Regions from separate parts of the Rhizobium sp. WYJ-E13 genome, predicted to be linked through region 1. Evidence: riboswitches for the same ligand, from Rfam matches in the RefSeq annotation. Region 1 holds a riboswitch; the other holds the start of a gene.
The links. Region 1 has a riboswitch for S-adenosylmethionine ahead of KQ933_RS00780 (O-succinylhomoserine sulfhydrylase). Riboswitches for the same ligand answer to the same signal wherever they lie in the genome.
Positions count from the first base shown of each region.

Region 2: it holds a riboswitch for S-adenosylmethionine, as region 1 does, so the genes downstream of both, metA (homoserine O-succinyltransferase) here and KQ933_RS00780 (O-succinylhomoserine sulfhydrylase) in region 1, are expected to answer to the same signal.

Region 1 covers NZ_CP076853.1:155,746-162,829, reverse strand. The annotation lists gene KQ933_RS00800 (methyl-accepting chemotaxis protein) at 116-2,116, shown strand; gene KQ933_RS00795 (hypothetical protein) at 2,433-2,714, shown strand; tRNA gene KQ933_RS00790 (tRNA-Gly) at 2,725-2,798, opposite strand; gene KQ933_RS00785 (2'-deoxycytidine 5'-triphosphate deaminase) at 2,859-3,953, opposite strand; SAM riboswitch at 4,027-4,105, shown strand; gene KQ933_RS00780 (O-succinylhomoserine sulfhydrylase) at 4,152-5,336, shown strand; gene apaG (Co2+/Mg2+ efflux protein ApaG) at 5,581-5,973, shown strand; gene KQ933_RS00770 (Hsp33 family molecular chaperone) at 5,974-6,966, opposite strand; gene argF (ornithine carbamoyltransferase) at 7,058-7,084, opposite strand, start outside.
Region 2 covers NZ_CP076853.1:3,808,043-3,815,126, forward strand. The annotation lists gene KQ933_RS18920 (SIS domain-containing protein) at 1-888, opposite strand, end outside; gene KQ933_RS18925 (GntR family transcriptional regulator) at 885-1,658, opposite strand; gene KQ933_RS18930 (aldose epimerase family protein) at 1,770-2,792, opposite strand; gene metA (homoserine O-succinyltransferase) at 2,933-3,856, opposite strand; SAM riboswitch at 3,904-3,981, opposite strand; gene KQ933_RS18940 (ABC transporter ATP-binding protein/permease) at 4,130-5,971, shown strand; gene KQ933_RS18945 (DUF5666 domain-containing protein) at 6,022-6,651, opposite strand; gene KQ933_RS18950 (VOC family protein) at 6,818-7,084, opposite strand, start outside.

The DNA of each region.
Region 1 (7,084 bases):
GCGCATGTCGCACCTCTTAAGGTATCCCCACCAGCGCAATACCGAAGAATCGTTCTGCAACAAATGATTTCAAAAGCACCGGGCTCGCAACAGGCCCGGCCAATCGGGTAACTCCATGCTGAAACATCTGAAAATCCGCACAAAAATCATATCGGTCGTGGCGCTCCTGGGGCTCATCACGATAGCCGGACTGATCTATGTCATCTCCGAGTTTCGCCGAGCGGACGCGGCCTACGGCGCCTTCATCGATCATGAGGCGCTGGCCTCGATGCAGAGCGCGCGCGCCAGCGCATCGGTCGTCGCCTCGGTGCTGCAGGTGAGCCTGCTTGCCGACATGAAACCCGATACGCCGGCATTCCAAACGGCACTCGCTACACCCAGCAAGCTGCCGCAGGCACGCGACCGCATGAAGCAGGCGCTGGCGCTTGTGCCCAGCCGCAAGGCGGCGGTCGATGAAATCCAGGCAGGCATCGATGAAATCGAAACTCTGGCGAACAAGATCATCGAGCAGAGCAAGGCCAAGGACAGCGCCGGCGCCCTGGCGAATGTCGGCCTGATCAACGCCAAGCTCAACGCACTGACGCCGAAGATGATCGCCAACAACGATGCGATGATGGCGATGCTCAACGACGGCGGCGATGCGCTTTCGGCTTCCGTCAACGACCGCATCAACCTCTGCTTTGCCTTGATCGGCCTAGCCGTCGTCGGCGCCATCGGTCTCAGCATCGTCGTCGCCCAGATCGGCATCACCACCCCCATGGCAAAGCTGCGCGAGCGCATGACCGGCCTGGCAGAGGGTGATACGGACAGCGAAATCGTCGGCCTCGACCGTCGCGACGAGATCGGCAAAATGGCGCAGGCCGTCTCGGTCTTCCGCGACAATGCGATCGAACGCATCCAGCTCGAAGCCCGCGCCGAAGCCGATCGCAGCCTCAGCGACAGCGAGCGCCGCGAACGCGAAGCACAGAAGGCCGCGGAAGCAGCCGATCTCGAGCGTGCGGTCAATGCACTCGGCGACGGGCTGCGCCGGTTTTCGGCGGGCGACCTCGTCTCGCACATCGAAACGCCTTTCGTCGCGCATCTCGACGCGCTGCGCCAGGACTTCAACAACTCGGTCGAAAAGCTCAACGAGACCATGCACACGGTCGGCTCCAATGCCCGCGCCATCAGCGCCGGCGCCAACGAGATCCGGTCGTCCGCCGACGAGCTTTCGAAGCGCACCGAGCAGCAGGCCGCTTCCGTGGAGGAAACGGCAGCAGCCCTCGAGGAGATCACCACGACGGTAAAGGACGCAGCAAAGCGGGCCGAAGAGGCAAGCCAACTCGTCGCCCGAACCCGCCTTGGCGCCGAGAAATCCGGCGACGTCGTCCGCAAGGCTGTCGCTGCCATGCATCAGATCGAACAGTCCTCCGCCGAGATCAGCAATATCATCGGCGTCATCGACGATATCGCCTTCCAGACGAACCTCTTGGCGCTGAACGCCGGTGTCGAAGCTGCGCGCGCCGGTGAAGCCGGCAAGGGCTTTGCGGTCGTCGCACAGGAAGTCCGGGAACTCGCCCAGCGCTCTGCAAACGCCGCCAAGGAAATCAAGGCGCTGATTACCACATCAGGCACGCATGTGCAGACCGGCGTCTCGCTGGTCGGCGAAACCGGCAAGGCGCTTGATGCGATCGTCCACGAGGTGCAGGAAATCAACCAGCACGTCCATGCGATCGCCGAAGCCTCGCGCGAGCAGTCAATCGGCCTGCAGGAGATCAATACTGCGGTCAACAGCATGGATCAGAGCACGCAGCAGAATGCTGCGATGGTCGAGGAATCCACCGCGGCAAGCCATAACCTTGCCACGGAAGCGACGGCACTCAACAACCTGCTCGGCCAGTTCCGCCTGACGGGCACCGGCGGCTTCGTTGCAGCCACGCCGATCCAGACGACATCGGCCGCGCCACGCGCTGCCGCACGGCCGGCCGCCAGAACCCCGGTCCGCGTTGCCGAAAGCACCGCACGCCCGAAGGCTTCGCCGGCACGCGCCCTTGGCCAGAAGCTCGCCAGCGCCTTCGGTGCGAACAGCACTGCCGCCCCATCCAGCAGCCAGGAAGCCGACTGGACGGAATTCTGAGCTGACAACCTGATCGAATGAGAATGGGCGGCTCCGGCCGCCCATTTTCGTTTCAGGCCTTTTCAGGCTTGCGGCCACCAGCCGACGTCGATGAGCACGTTACCGGGCGCCGTGCAATAAAACAGCCAGCCGCCGCAGATCGAGCCGAAAGCGGCAATAAGGCCGGCCGAGCGACTTCAGAGGAGCGAAGTCAGACCGGCGGTGACCTTACCAAAGCTCTTCTCGAAGGGTTGAAGACATGCGTGCCGTTTGTGTCGTGAGCTTTCCGCGATTTGCGGTACAATGACACCGTGCCGCGGACAGAAAGGCTCCGGAGATGAAACTGATCGCATTTAGCCTCATCGGCGCGCTGGCGCTCGCCGGCTGCACCACCGTCGAATATACCGGCCCCGGCATCGAGCCCATTCCCGGCAGCATCACCTACAACGGCCAGCCGCGCACGAAACTGACAAAGTCGCCAATTGGATCGACCTTCCCGCACAGTTTCATCGACCAGTACGGCCGGCAGGTCGAGGAGACCTATATCATCCGTCCGGACCGTTCGCTGGCGATTGCGCACCGCCAGTACCGACCGATCAATATTTTCGGACGCGATTGAGGAGGGTAACTGGAGCGGGTGAAGGGAATCGAACCCTCGTATTCAGCTTGGGAAGCTGCTGCTCTACCATTGAGCTACACCCGCCAACCACTTGAGACTTCCAACAGATGGCCGCCGCTGTCAAGTCGCGGCAATCACCGCAGATCAGATGCGGAAATGCTTCGACAGTTTCAGACCCTGGGCCTGATAGTTGGAGCCGAGGCCCGAGCCGTAGAGGCTCGATGGTTGTTCCTGCATGTGTTCGTAGATCAGGCGGCCGACGATCTGGCCGTCTTCGAGGATGAAGGGCACCTCGTGGCTGCGTACTTCCAGCACGGCGCGGCTGCCGCGCCCGCCGGCGGGCGCATGGCCGAAGCCGGGATCGAAGAAGCCGGCATAATGGACACGAAATTCGCCGACGAGCGGATCGAAGGGGGTCATTTCCGCCGCATAGTGCGGGGGAACGTGCACGGCCTCGCGTGAGACGAGAATGTAGAATTCGTCCGGATCGAGGATCAGCTCATTGCGGCCGCGGCTATAGAGCGGCTCCCAGAAGTCGAAGATATCGTGCTGGGCCTTCTTGTCGACATCGACGACGGCCGTGTGGTGTTTGCCGCGATAACCGATCAGGCCTTCCTCGTCGCCTGTCAGATCAATCGACAGCGCAATACCGCCGCCGGAGACGTTCGGCTGCTTGGCGGCGACGAGCGTTTCCGTTGCGTGCAACTTCAAAAGCTCCGGCTCGCCGAGAACCGAATGGCCGACGCGGAAGCGGATCTGCGACAGGCGCGAGCCGCGACGCACGACGATCGGGAAGGTGCGCGGGCTGATTTCGAGATAAAGCGGGCCGGAATAGCCCGATGGGATCTTGTCGAACTCCTGCGCGTAATCGGTGATGACACGGGTGAAGATATCGAGCCGGCCGGTCGAGCTTTTGGGATTGGCCGAAGCCGACATGTCGGCCGGCAGATCGAGGCGCTCCATCAGCGGTACGATGTAGACGCAGCCGGTTTCCAGCACCGCGCCTTCGGAGAGGTCGATGACGTGCAGGCTCAGCCGGTCAAGCTTGTCGGAGACGAGATGCGACGGGCCGGGCATGAAGCTGGCGCGCACCCGGAAAGCCTTGGCGCCCAGCCGCAGATCCAGGCTTGCGGGCTGGATCTGGTCACGATCAAGCTCGCGTTCGCTTTGAAGACGCCCCGTTTCAAACAGCGCTGCTATCGCGCGGTCGGCCAGAATTCCAGTTTCGCGAGCCATCATGCTCCATCCATAATCTGCCGCCGACAAAACCAAAGTCGGGGAATTGACGCAAGCGCAGAACGGCAGTATTGCAAATTTATCCCGTGGTGATTTGGCCGGTCGGCTTGCAGCCACGTTAAACAAGTGGCTAAAAAGACCGGGTTGAAAACCGGTCTGCTTTTGCGGCCGGTTTTTTTGTTGTTTGAAAGTGGTGATGGCATGAGCAAGACCTGGCGCCCGGCAACCCAACTCGTCCACAGCGGAACGCTGCGCTCGCAATATGGCGAGACGTCAGAGGCAATCTATCTCACGCAGGGCTTCGTCTACGATACGTCCGAGGCAGCAGAGGCGCGCTTCAAGGGCGAAACCGAAGGTTTCATCTATGCGCGTTATGGCAGCCCGACCAACGACATGTTCGAAAAGCGCATGTGCGCTCTCGAAGGCGCTGAAGATGCCCGCGCCACGGCTTCCGGCATGGCCGCCGTCACCGCCGCCATTCTCTGCCAGCTGAAGGCCGGCGATCATATCGTTGCCGCCCGTGCCCTCTTCGGCTCCTGCCGCTGGGTGGTCGAGACGCTGGCGCCGAAATACGGCATCGACTGCACGCTGGTCGACGGCCGCTATCTGGAGAACTGGGAAAAGGCGATTACGCCGAAGACCAAGGTGTTCTTCCTGGAAAGCCCGACCAATCCGACGCTGGAAGTGGTCGATATAGCCGGTGTGGCCAAGCTCGCCAACCAGATCGGCGCGAAGGTCGTGGTCGACAACGTCTTTGCGACGCCGCTCTTCCAGAAGCCGCTGGAGCTCGGCGCGCATATCGTCGTCTATTCCGCGACCAAGCATATTGACGGTCAGGGCCGCTGCCTCGGCGGCGTGGTTCTCTCCGACAAGGAATGGATCGACGAAAACCTGCATGACTATTTCCGCCACACCGGCCCGGCCATGTCGCCCTTCAATGCCTGGACACTGCTGAAGGGCATCGAGACGCTGCCGCTGCGCGTCAAGCAGCAGACGCAGAACGCGGCTGAGATCGCCGATTTCCTGGCCGATCAGGGCAAGGTCGCCAAGGTCATCTATCCCGGCCGCAAGGACCATCCGCAGGCCGATATCATCGCCAAGCAGATGTCGGGCGGCTCGACGCTCGTCTGCTTTGAGCTAAAGGGCGGCAAGGAAGCGGCCTTTGCGCTGCAGAACGCGCTTGAGATCGTGAAGATCTCCAACAATCTCGGCGACTCCAAGAGCCTGATCACTCATCCGGCCACGACGACGCACAAGAACCTGACGGATGAGGCCCGCGCCGAACTCGGCATTTCGCCGGGCACGGTGCGCCTCTCGGCCGGCATCGAAGACACGGACGATCTCCTTGAGGATTTCGCCCGCGCGCTGTCCAAGGTTTCGGCCTGATCTTTTCATGCATCGGCCCGAAAATCGGGATCGATTTTCGGTCCGATGCATGAGTTTCAAAGAGTAGAATGCCAGGGATCATGCCGCGACAGCAGCATTTGCCTTGAAATTAACACCGAGAGTTAGGCTTAATGAACGAAAGACCGCCCAACTGGGGTGGCGAGGCCGCGATCACTGTCCCATTTCTTGACGGATGGGGCCTCTTATAAGATACGGGTAACATATCTTGACTAAGGTGTAAGGCATGTATCGCGCCCTCACACGAGACATCGAAGTGGTTGTCGAACCCTTTTATCTGGAGGAGCAATCCGATCCGGACGATGATCGTTATGTCTGGGGTTACCGCGTCGTCATCGCCAACAACTCCGACATAGCCGTGCGCCTCGTCAACCGCTACTGGAATATTACCGACCAGAACGGGCAGATCGACGAGGTCAGCGGCCCCGGCGTCGTTGGCGAACAGCCGCGGCTGCAGCCAGGCGATACTTACGAATATTCATCGGGCTGTCCGCTGGATACGCCATCCGGCCTGATGTTCGGCCACTACCAGATGGAGACGGACGAAGGCGAGCTGTTCGATGTCGACATCCCCGCCTTCTCCTTGGATTCACCCGGCCTGCTCAGGGTGCTGAACTGATCACTCCGCCGGTGCAACCTCGTTTACCGGAAAGCGATAGGTCGTGGAGCAGAATTCGCAGGTTACGGCGATCTCGCCGTTTTCCTGGCTTTCCTCTACTTCCTCGGCGCTGAAACCCTTCAGCACGTTGCCGATCTTTTCCCGCGAACAGCTGCAACGATCGAAGACCGCGCGCGGATCGTAGACGCGCACGCCGCGTTCGTGGAAGAGGCGGAACAGCAGGCGTTCCGTGCCGACCAGCGGATCGGTCAGCTCATCGGCATCCACGGTTTCGACGAGCGAGCGGGCTTCCGCCCAGGCATCGTCTTCGAGATGGGCGCGTTCGCCCGTGTCGCCATCGCCGCCGTGAAGATCGGCCTGGCGCATACGCTCCGGCGCTTCCGGCAGAAACTGGGCAACGAGGCCCCCTGCCCGCCAGCGGTGACGCGGCTTGCCATGATCGTCACGATCGAAGAGCTCGGCAGCGGCAAGGCGCACACGCGTCGGGATCTGCTCCGACTGGCGGAAATAGACGCCGGCGATATCTTCCAGTGAGGTACCGTCAAGCGCGACGATGCCCTGATAGGGCTGGCTGAACTTGCCCTGGTCGATGGTAAAGGCGAGCACACCCTTGCCAAGAAGCTGTTCCGGCTCGGTTTCGCCTGCCGCAATAGCCTTGTCGAGCGAGGCCTGATCGAAGCGGGCATAGGCCCGGACGTTTTCCGGCGTCGAGAAATCGGCGACCAGCAGGTCGACGGGACCGTCGCTCTTGGTCTGAACGGTGAATTTGCCGTCGAACTTCAGCGATGTGCCGAGCAGCACCGTGAGCACCACCACTTCCGCCAGAAGGCGGGCGACGGGCGCAGGATAATGATGACGTTCGAGGATTGAATCCAGCATCGGGCCGAGCTGGACGGCGCGACCGCGCACATCCAGCCCTTCGACCTGGAAAGGGACGACATGATCATCGCCGGCGAAATCGAACTCGCCGAGGGCGGCGGCAGCTTCTGCCATGGCTTTCACTCCTGTTTTGTCAGAGCAGCCGGCTAGCGCACCGGCTGCTTGCGCAGCCGCGAGTTTTGGACTCGCGACATCCGATTATGGTTCAGATCGCGCCCAGGCACCAAGCAAG
Region 2 (7,084 bases), 700 kb from region 1:
CAGATTGACGCCGGCGAGCGGTTTTGTCGAGAAGGGCACGGTGGTGGCGCCGAGCGTCTGCAGCCGCTCCAGTGCCTTCACATTGTTGTCGAAGGCGGCATCTTCCGGCACGAAACCGACAATCGGGAAGCCCGGCTGCACGAGGCGCATCGGCCCATGCATCAATTCGGCGAGCGAGAACGCCTCGGCGTGAAGGCCGGCCGTCTCCTTGGCCTTGAGCGCCGCTTCGAGAGCGATCGCGAAGGCAGTACCGCGGCCGCCTGTATAAAGCGATGCGGCGTCGAACAGAACACTCTCGGCAGCAGCCGTATCGATGCCCGATGTCGCAGACAAAGCGGCCGGCAGCTTCTCGATCGCGGCTTGCAGATCGGCCTTGCCGCCGATCGCAGCGGTGACGCCGGCAAGGGCGGCAACGGCTGCAATGAAGGACTTGGTCGCGGCAACGCTCTTTTCCGCACCCGCATTGAGGCCGAGAACGATATCGGCCTGCTTTGCGAGCGGGCTGTCGGTGACGTTGACGACGGCGATCGTCGTCGCTCCACCCTTCTTGGCCGCTTCCTGCAGCGCCACGATATCGGGGCTGGCGCCAGACTGGGAAACGGTGAAATGGATGCCACCCTTCAGATGCAGGGGCGCATTATAGACGGAAGCGATGGACGGACCGATCGAAGCGACTGGCACACCGCAGGTGATTTCGAAGAGATATTTGAAGAAGGTCGCGGCATGGTCGGAAGAGCCGCGCGCCGCTGTCGTCACGACACTTGGGCGGGTGGACGAGAATAGCCGGGCGATTTCGGCGAAGACCGGCTTTTCCTTTTCGAGCAGGGTAGCAACCACTTCGGGCGACTGGCCCGCCTCCTGCAGCATCAGCGACTGGTTCTCACTCATAGGTCATCTCCAATTCTCAGTTCGGCGACGAAATCATAGGCATCGCCACGATAATGCGAGCGGGTGTATTCGACGACGCGCTGGTCTTCCAGGCGTGAAACGCGTTCGATCAGAAGGGCCGGCGCGCCGGCCTTGACATCGAGAATAGCCGCCGATGACGGATCAAGCGTGACGGCCGTCAATCGCTGTATGGCGCGTACCGGCTTGTGGCCACTCTGGGCGAGCGCATCGTAGAGCGAGCCTTCACCGCCGGCGTCCTCGCCAAGAAACTTGACGGGTACGACGGCGCGCTCGATTGCGAGCGGCAGCCCGTCGGCCAGACGAAGGCGGTCGAGCCGCAGCACCGGTTCGTCGACGCCGAGGCCGAGTAGAAAGGATTCTTCCGGGGATGGATTGTTGACCGTGCGGGACAGGATCTTCGCTGCTGGCGAGCGCCCGCGCGAACGCATATCCGCAGAGAAGGAGGAAAGTCGCCAGAGCGACTGTTCCATGCGCTCTACCTTGCTGGAAACGAAAGTGCCACTGCCGTGACGCGATTCCAGCGCACCCGATGTCATGAGATCGCGATAGGCCGTCCGCACTGTGACGCGGCCGAGCTTCAGTGCTTCCGCCAGATCGCGCTCGCCGGGCAATGCCGTGCCGGGTTTCAAGAGGCCTTCCTGGATGAGGCCGGTCAACGCCTGCGCCAGCCGCTTGTAAAGCGGTCCTGCTGCTGCTTCGTCGTGCAGCGCGCGGCCCTTCAGTTCTGCGATCAGACTGGTTCTATCCATGAGTATTTAATAGAACCTATTTAGAACCAATCGGCAAGCGGATTCGTTCCGTCAAAGAAAAACCCTCGCAGGGCGCCGCGAGGGTTCATTGATCCAGATGAGACGACGAACTCAGTTCTTCGCGAAGATGTAATCCGTTTCCTGACGCAGCACTTCGCCTGGGCGCAGCACCGCATTGGGGAAGCCCTGGTGATTGATCGCGTCAGGCCAGATCTGTGTTTCCAGGCAGAAGCCGGCGAAGGGACCATATTTACGGCCGCCGAGACCCGGCACAGGCACGTTGAGCTTGAAACCGGCATAGAACTGCACGCCCGGCTCTGTCGTGCGCACTTCCAGCGACACACCGGAATGCAGGCTGCGGGCAAGCACGACGGAGCGCTTGGCCGTGCGCTCGCTCGATAAGCAGAAATTGTGGTCGTAGAGGGCCTGCTCCTGCCTGACGAAGCGCTTCATTGGCGCCATCTCGCGGAAATCGAACTCGCTCCCCGCAACAGGGCGGATCTCGCCGGTCGGTATCTGCTTCTCACTGGTCGGCAGATAGTGGTCGGCGGCGATCATGATGTCATGCGCCAGGGCATCTTCGCGGCCATCGAGATTGAAATAGGAATGCTGGCAGACGTTGGCGATCGTCGGCTGGTCCGTCGTCGTCTCGTAATTGACAGAAAGCTCGCCATTGCCGTGCACGCGATAGGTCGCCTGGATCATGCAGTTGCCGGGATAACCGGCGCGGCCATCGCGGTCGACGATCTTCAGCACCACGCGGTCGGCCTCATGTTCAACGATCGTCCAGACGAGCGTACCAATATTGTTGCTGCCGCCATGAAGATGCGTGACACCCTTCTCGTTGAGTTCGAGTTGGTAAGCCTTGCCGTCGAGCGTGAACTTGCCATCGCCGACGCGGTTGGCGCAGCGGCCCGGCGTTGCCCCGAAGAAGGGCGAATGGGCGAGGTAGCTGCTGAAATCCTCGAAGCCGAGCACCAGCGGCGCATCATGGCCCTCCAGCCGCGCGTCCTGGATAACCGCGCCCCAACTCAACACCTTGACCGTCAGTCCGCCACCGCGGATGACGACGCGATGGACGGTCTCCCCCTCCTTGGTCTGTCCGAAAACTTCCCGTTCCAATTTGTCCACCATGATCGACGCTCACTCCATCCCTACGATTCAGGAACCGGAACCTGCCCCCATTCGCTGCAAATCGCAACCGGGCGGACCCGGAAAACAAAACGCCGTCTCAGAAGTGCGACGGCGCCATTTCTAAACCCACCCTGTAACGCTCAGATGTCCGAGCCGATCTCTTCGATATCGTAGGGCGTCGTCTGGTAGATCTCATTGATCCAGTTGCCGAAAAGCAGATGCGCATGGCTGCGCCAGCGGTTCTGCGGCGCAAGTGCCGGATCGTTATGCGGGAAGTAATTGTGCGGCATTTTGATCGGCACGCCGGCATTCACGTCGCGGAAGTATTCGTCCGAGAGAGACGTGGAATCATATTCGACGTGATTGAAGATATAGAGCCGCCGACCCTTCGGCTCGTGGACGAGACAGACGCCCATCTCGCTCGATTCCATCAGGATCTCGAGGCCGTCGACCTTCTCGATGTCGGCCCGGCGCACCTCGGTCCAGCGCGACACCGGAACCTCGAAATTGTCGGAGAAACCGGTGAGATAGACGGAGGAGGGCTTGAGGTTGCTGTGGCGGTAGACGCCGAAGGCCTTTTCCTTCAGCTCATACTTCGGCACGCCGTGGAAATGGTAGATCCCTGCCATCGCGCCCCAGCAGACATTCATGGTCGAATGGACGTTTGTCTGGGTCCAGTCGAAAATCTGCTGCATTTCCTTCCAATAGGTAACATCCTCGTAGGGCAGCGTCTCGATCGGCGCGCCCGTGATGATGAAGCCGTCGAACTTGCGGTGCTTCACTTCCTCCCAGGTCTGGTAGAAGGCAAGCAGATGTTCTTCAGAGGTATTCTTGGCCTTGTGATTGCCGACGCGGATCAGCGAGAATTCCACCTGAAGCGGCGAAGCGCCCACAAGGCGCGCCATCTGCACCTCGGTCTTGATCTTGTTCGGCATGAGGTTCAGCAGCCCGATCTGCAGCGGGCGGATATCCTGACGGATGGCCACCGTTTCGGTCATCACCCGCACGCCCTCATTCACGAGGGTTTCGAAGGCGGGCAGCGTATCGGGGATCTTGATGGGCATTGCGGTCAACTCGATCAAAATAAAAAACCGGCGGCGAATGAATCGCTACCGGCCCGCACGCGGCCCTTTAGCGACTTATTTAACGTGGCTGCAAGCCGGCCGGCCAAATCACCACAGGGCATTCTAGATAGCGCCAGTCCGGCTTCGAATCAACTGTCAATGCAGATAGCTGCAAAAGCCATCACGCTTTCTTTATGGGTGGCGGAATCTGTTGATGGACCAGTGACGCCCCCATGTTATTAATATAAGGATGGGCGGATTTGGAAACTTGTAATGGCAAATAACATCGAAAGGGGGAGGGGCATCCAGAGTCAGGACCGGGTAGGGTATGATCTCAGCCTGACATATCGGCTTGGAGTGATGTTCTCCGCATTCTGGAATTCGCAGGTCCGCGGCAAGGTGGTGGGGCTTGCGGTCCTGCTTGTCGTCATCATCCTGGCGACAGCCTACGGACAGGTGATCCTCAACGAATGGAACGCCCCCTTCTACGATTCACTCGAACGCCGTGATCTTGGAGAGTTCTTCCACCAGCTCGAAATCTTCGCGATGATCGCCGGCGCGCTACTGCTGCTCAACGTGCTGCAGGCCTGGCTGAACCAGATGACTGCGCTCTATATGCGCGAAGGGCTTTCGCGCGATCTCGTCGATCAATGGCTGAAGCGCAAGCGCGCCCTCAAACTCTCCACCATCGGCATTCTCGGCGTCAATCCGGACCAGCGGCTGCATGAGGACTCCCGTAACCTGGCCGAAAGCACCACCGGTCTCGTGCTCGGCCTCCTGCAGTCGACCATCCTGCTTGTCAGCTTCATCGGCGTGTTGTGGGAGCTTTCGAGCGGCTTCATCTTCCATATCAGCGGCTACAGTTTTTCCATTCCCGGCTACATGGTCTGGGCGGCAATCTTCTATGCTGCATCGGCCTCGGTACTGAGCCAGGTCGTCGGCCGCAAGCTTGTCAAGCTCAATGCAGACCGCTTCTCCAAGGAAGCCGAATTGCGCTTCGCGCTGATGCACGCCAACGAGAACATGCCGGCGATTACAGTGGCGCACGGCGAGGAAAACGAGCGCAAGCGCATCAATATCGACATCAGCAACGTTCTCGCGGTTATCAAGCGTCTCGCCATGGCCAATACCAACCTCACCTGGGTTTCGGCAGGTTATGGCTGGCTGGTCATCGTCATTCCGATCATCGTTGCAGCACCTGCCTATTTCTCCGGTGGCCTCACCTTCGGCCAGCTGATGATGTCGGTCGGGGCCTTCAACCAGGTCAACACGGCACTGCGCTGGTATGTCGCCAACTTCGGCCCGATCGCCGAATGGCGCGCCACGCTGATGCGCGTCACCGATTTCCGCCAGGCACTGCAGGAGATGGACGACGACTTCGATCTGAAGGATGCCATCGTATATGAGGAAACCGCAGCGGATACGTTGACGCTGAAGGATGTCGTCATCGTCGCCAAGCTTGGCGAGGACATCGAGGATTGCGGCGGCTTCCGGATACGCGAAACGGATGTTACGATCAAGGCCGGCGAGAAGGTCATGATCAACGGCGATCACAGTGTGAATCGCCGCCTGCTCTTCCAGGCCATGGCCGGCCTCTGGCCGTGCGGCAAAGGTACGATTGGTCTGCCGCCGATTGCCGACATCCTGTTCATCCCGCAGGTCGCCTACGTCCCCGGCGGAACGCTGCGTGAGGCAATCTCCTTCCCCGAAAAACCCGAGGCCTATGACACCGCGACCATCGAAGCCGCGCTTGAGGCTGCCGGTCTGCATGCGCTGGTTGCCCGACTCGACAGCCGTGCGCGCTGGGACAAGCTTCTCGACGCCGACGAGCAAAAGGCAATCGGCTTTGCCCGCCTGCTTCTCGTCAAGCCTCGTTGGGTCGTTTTCGACGAAGTGCTCGAGGGCATGGAGCCGGAATGGCAGCATACGATGACAAAGCTGCTCGCCACTATGCCGGACACCGGCATGATCTATATCGGCCGCTCGGAGACCTATCTGGAAGCGCTGCAGCCGCGCACATTGCATCTGCTGGCGCTGCCCTCGAAATCCGAGGAAGAACCAGTAGTTTCGGTTCTCGGGTCAAGCGCCGCGGCGGCTCGCGCCCCGGCGCTTTAAGGCAATTCCCGTAAAATTGTGTAGCGGTTTTGCGTCCGGAACTGTGTGTCTTACATTGGCGGCATCACGCCGTGGACGCCGACGGTGACCTGCGCGGCCGAGATGCTGCCGTCGGCGGCCTTTTCCGCCATGACGATGACGCCGGCACCCGGCTTCAGGTCGTCCTTCGTCGCCGGCGCAAAGGTGACGATCGGCGTGCCATCGGCAATCGAGATGATCTTTTCCTTGCCTTGATAGGTGAGCGTGATCATGTGGCCGTCGACGGCCTTGACCGCATTGCTGACGGTCGCATTCGTCATCGAGCTGTTCGGCTGCACGTCCCACGGACGGTTGCCTTCGCCGGTACCCTTCATCGCTGCCGGGAAAATCAGCACCTCGATGGCACCATCGGGACCTGAGCCTTTCGGCAGGGAGGCGACGCCGACGAAATCGCCGACCTTGATGTCGTCAACCGACGCATTCCTGATGCCGGCGACCTTCCAGCCCGATTTGAGTGCCACCGTCGTCTCATTGCCCTCGCGGGTCTTGACGGTCAGTGTATCGCCGCTCAGGCTCTCGATCGTGCCACGCACGCGCATGTGCTGCGTTTCCTGCGCGCTCGCCGCCTGCGAAAGGCCGAGCACGACACAACTGCTGGCAGCAAGCGCCATGAATAGTCCGGTATAGGATTTGCGAGACATGTGACTCTTCCTTCTTGCCTCTGATCGGCACGGTCCCGGCTGCCGGGGCGGCACTCTATACCGCATGACGCAACACTGACGAATCAAGGAAAAGTGAGAGAAAATGGACTCCGGCAACTCGATCCCGGATACCGGAAGTCCACACCAGATCTTTGGAAATACCGGCTCAGCCGGCAGCAGACATATCCATATACATGATTTCCCAGACATGACCGTCGAGATCCTGGAAGCTGCATCCGTACATCGGACCCATGTCGAGGATCGGCTTCCAGGGCTTGCCGCCGGATGCCAGTGCCTTCTTCAGGTAGTCATCTACCTCGGCGCGGCTGCCGGCCGAAAGGCAGGTCAGTACTTCCTTGCCCTTGGACGTATCGGCGATATCGCCTTCGATGAACTGTTGGAAATGACCATGGGTCAGCAGCATCACGTAGAT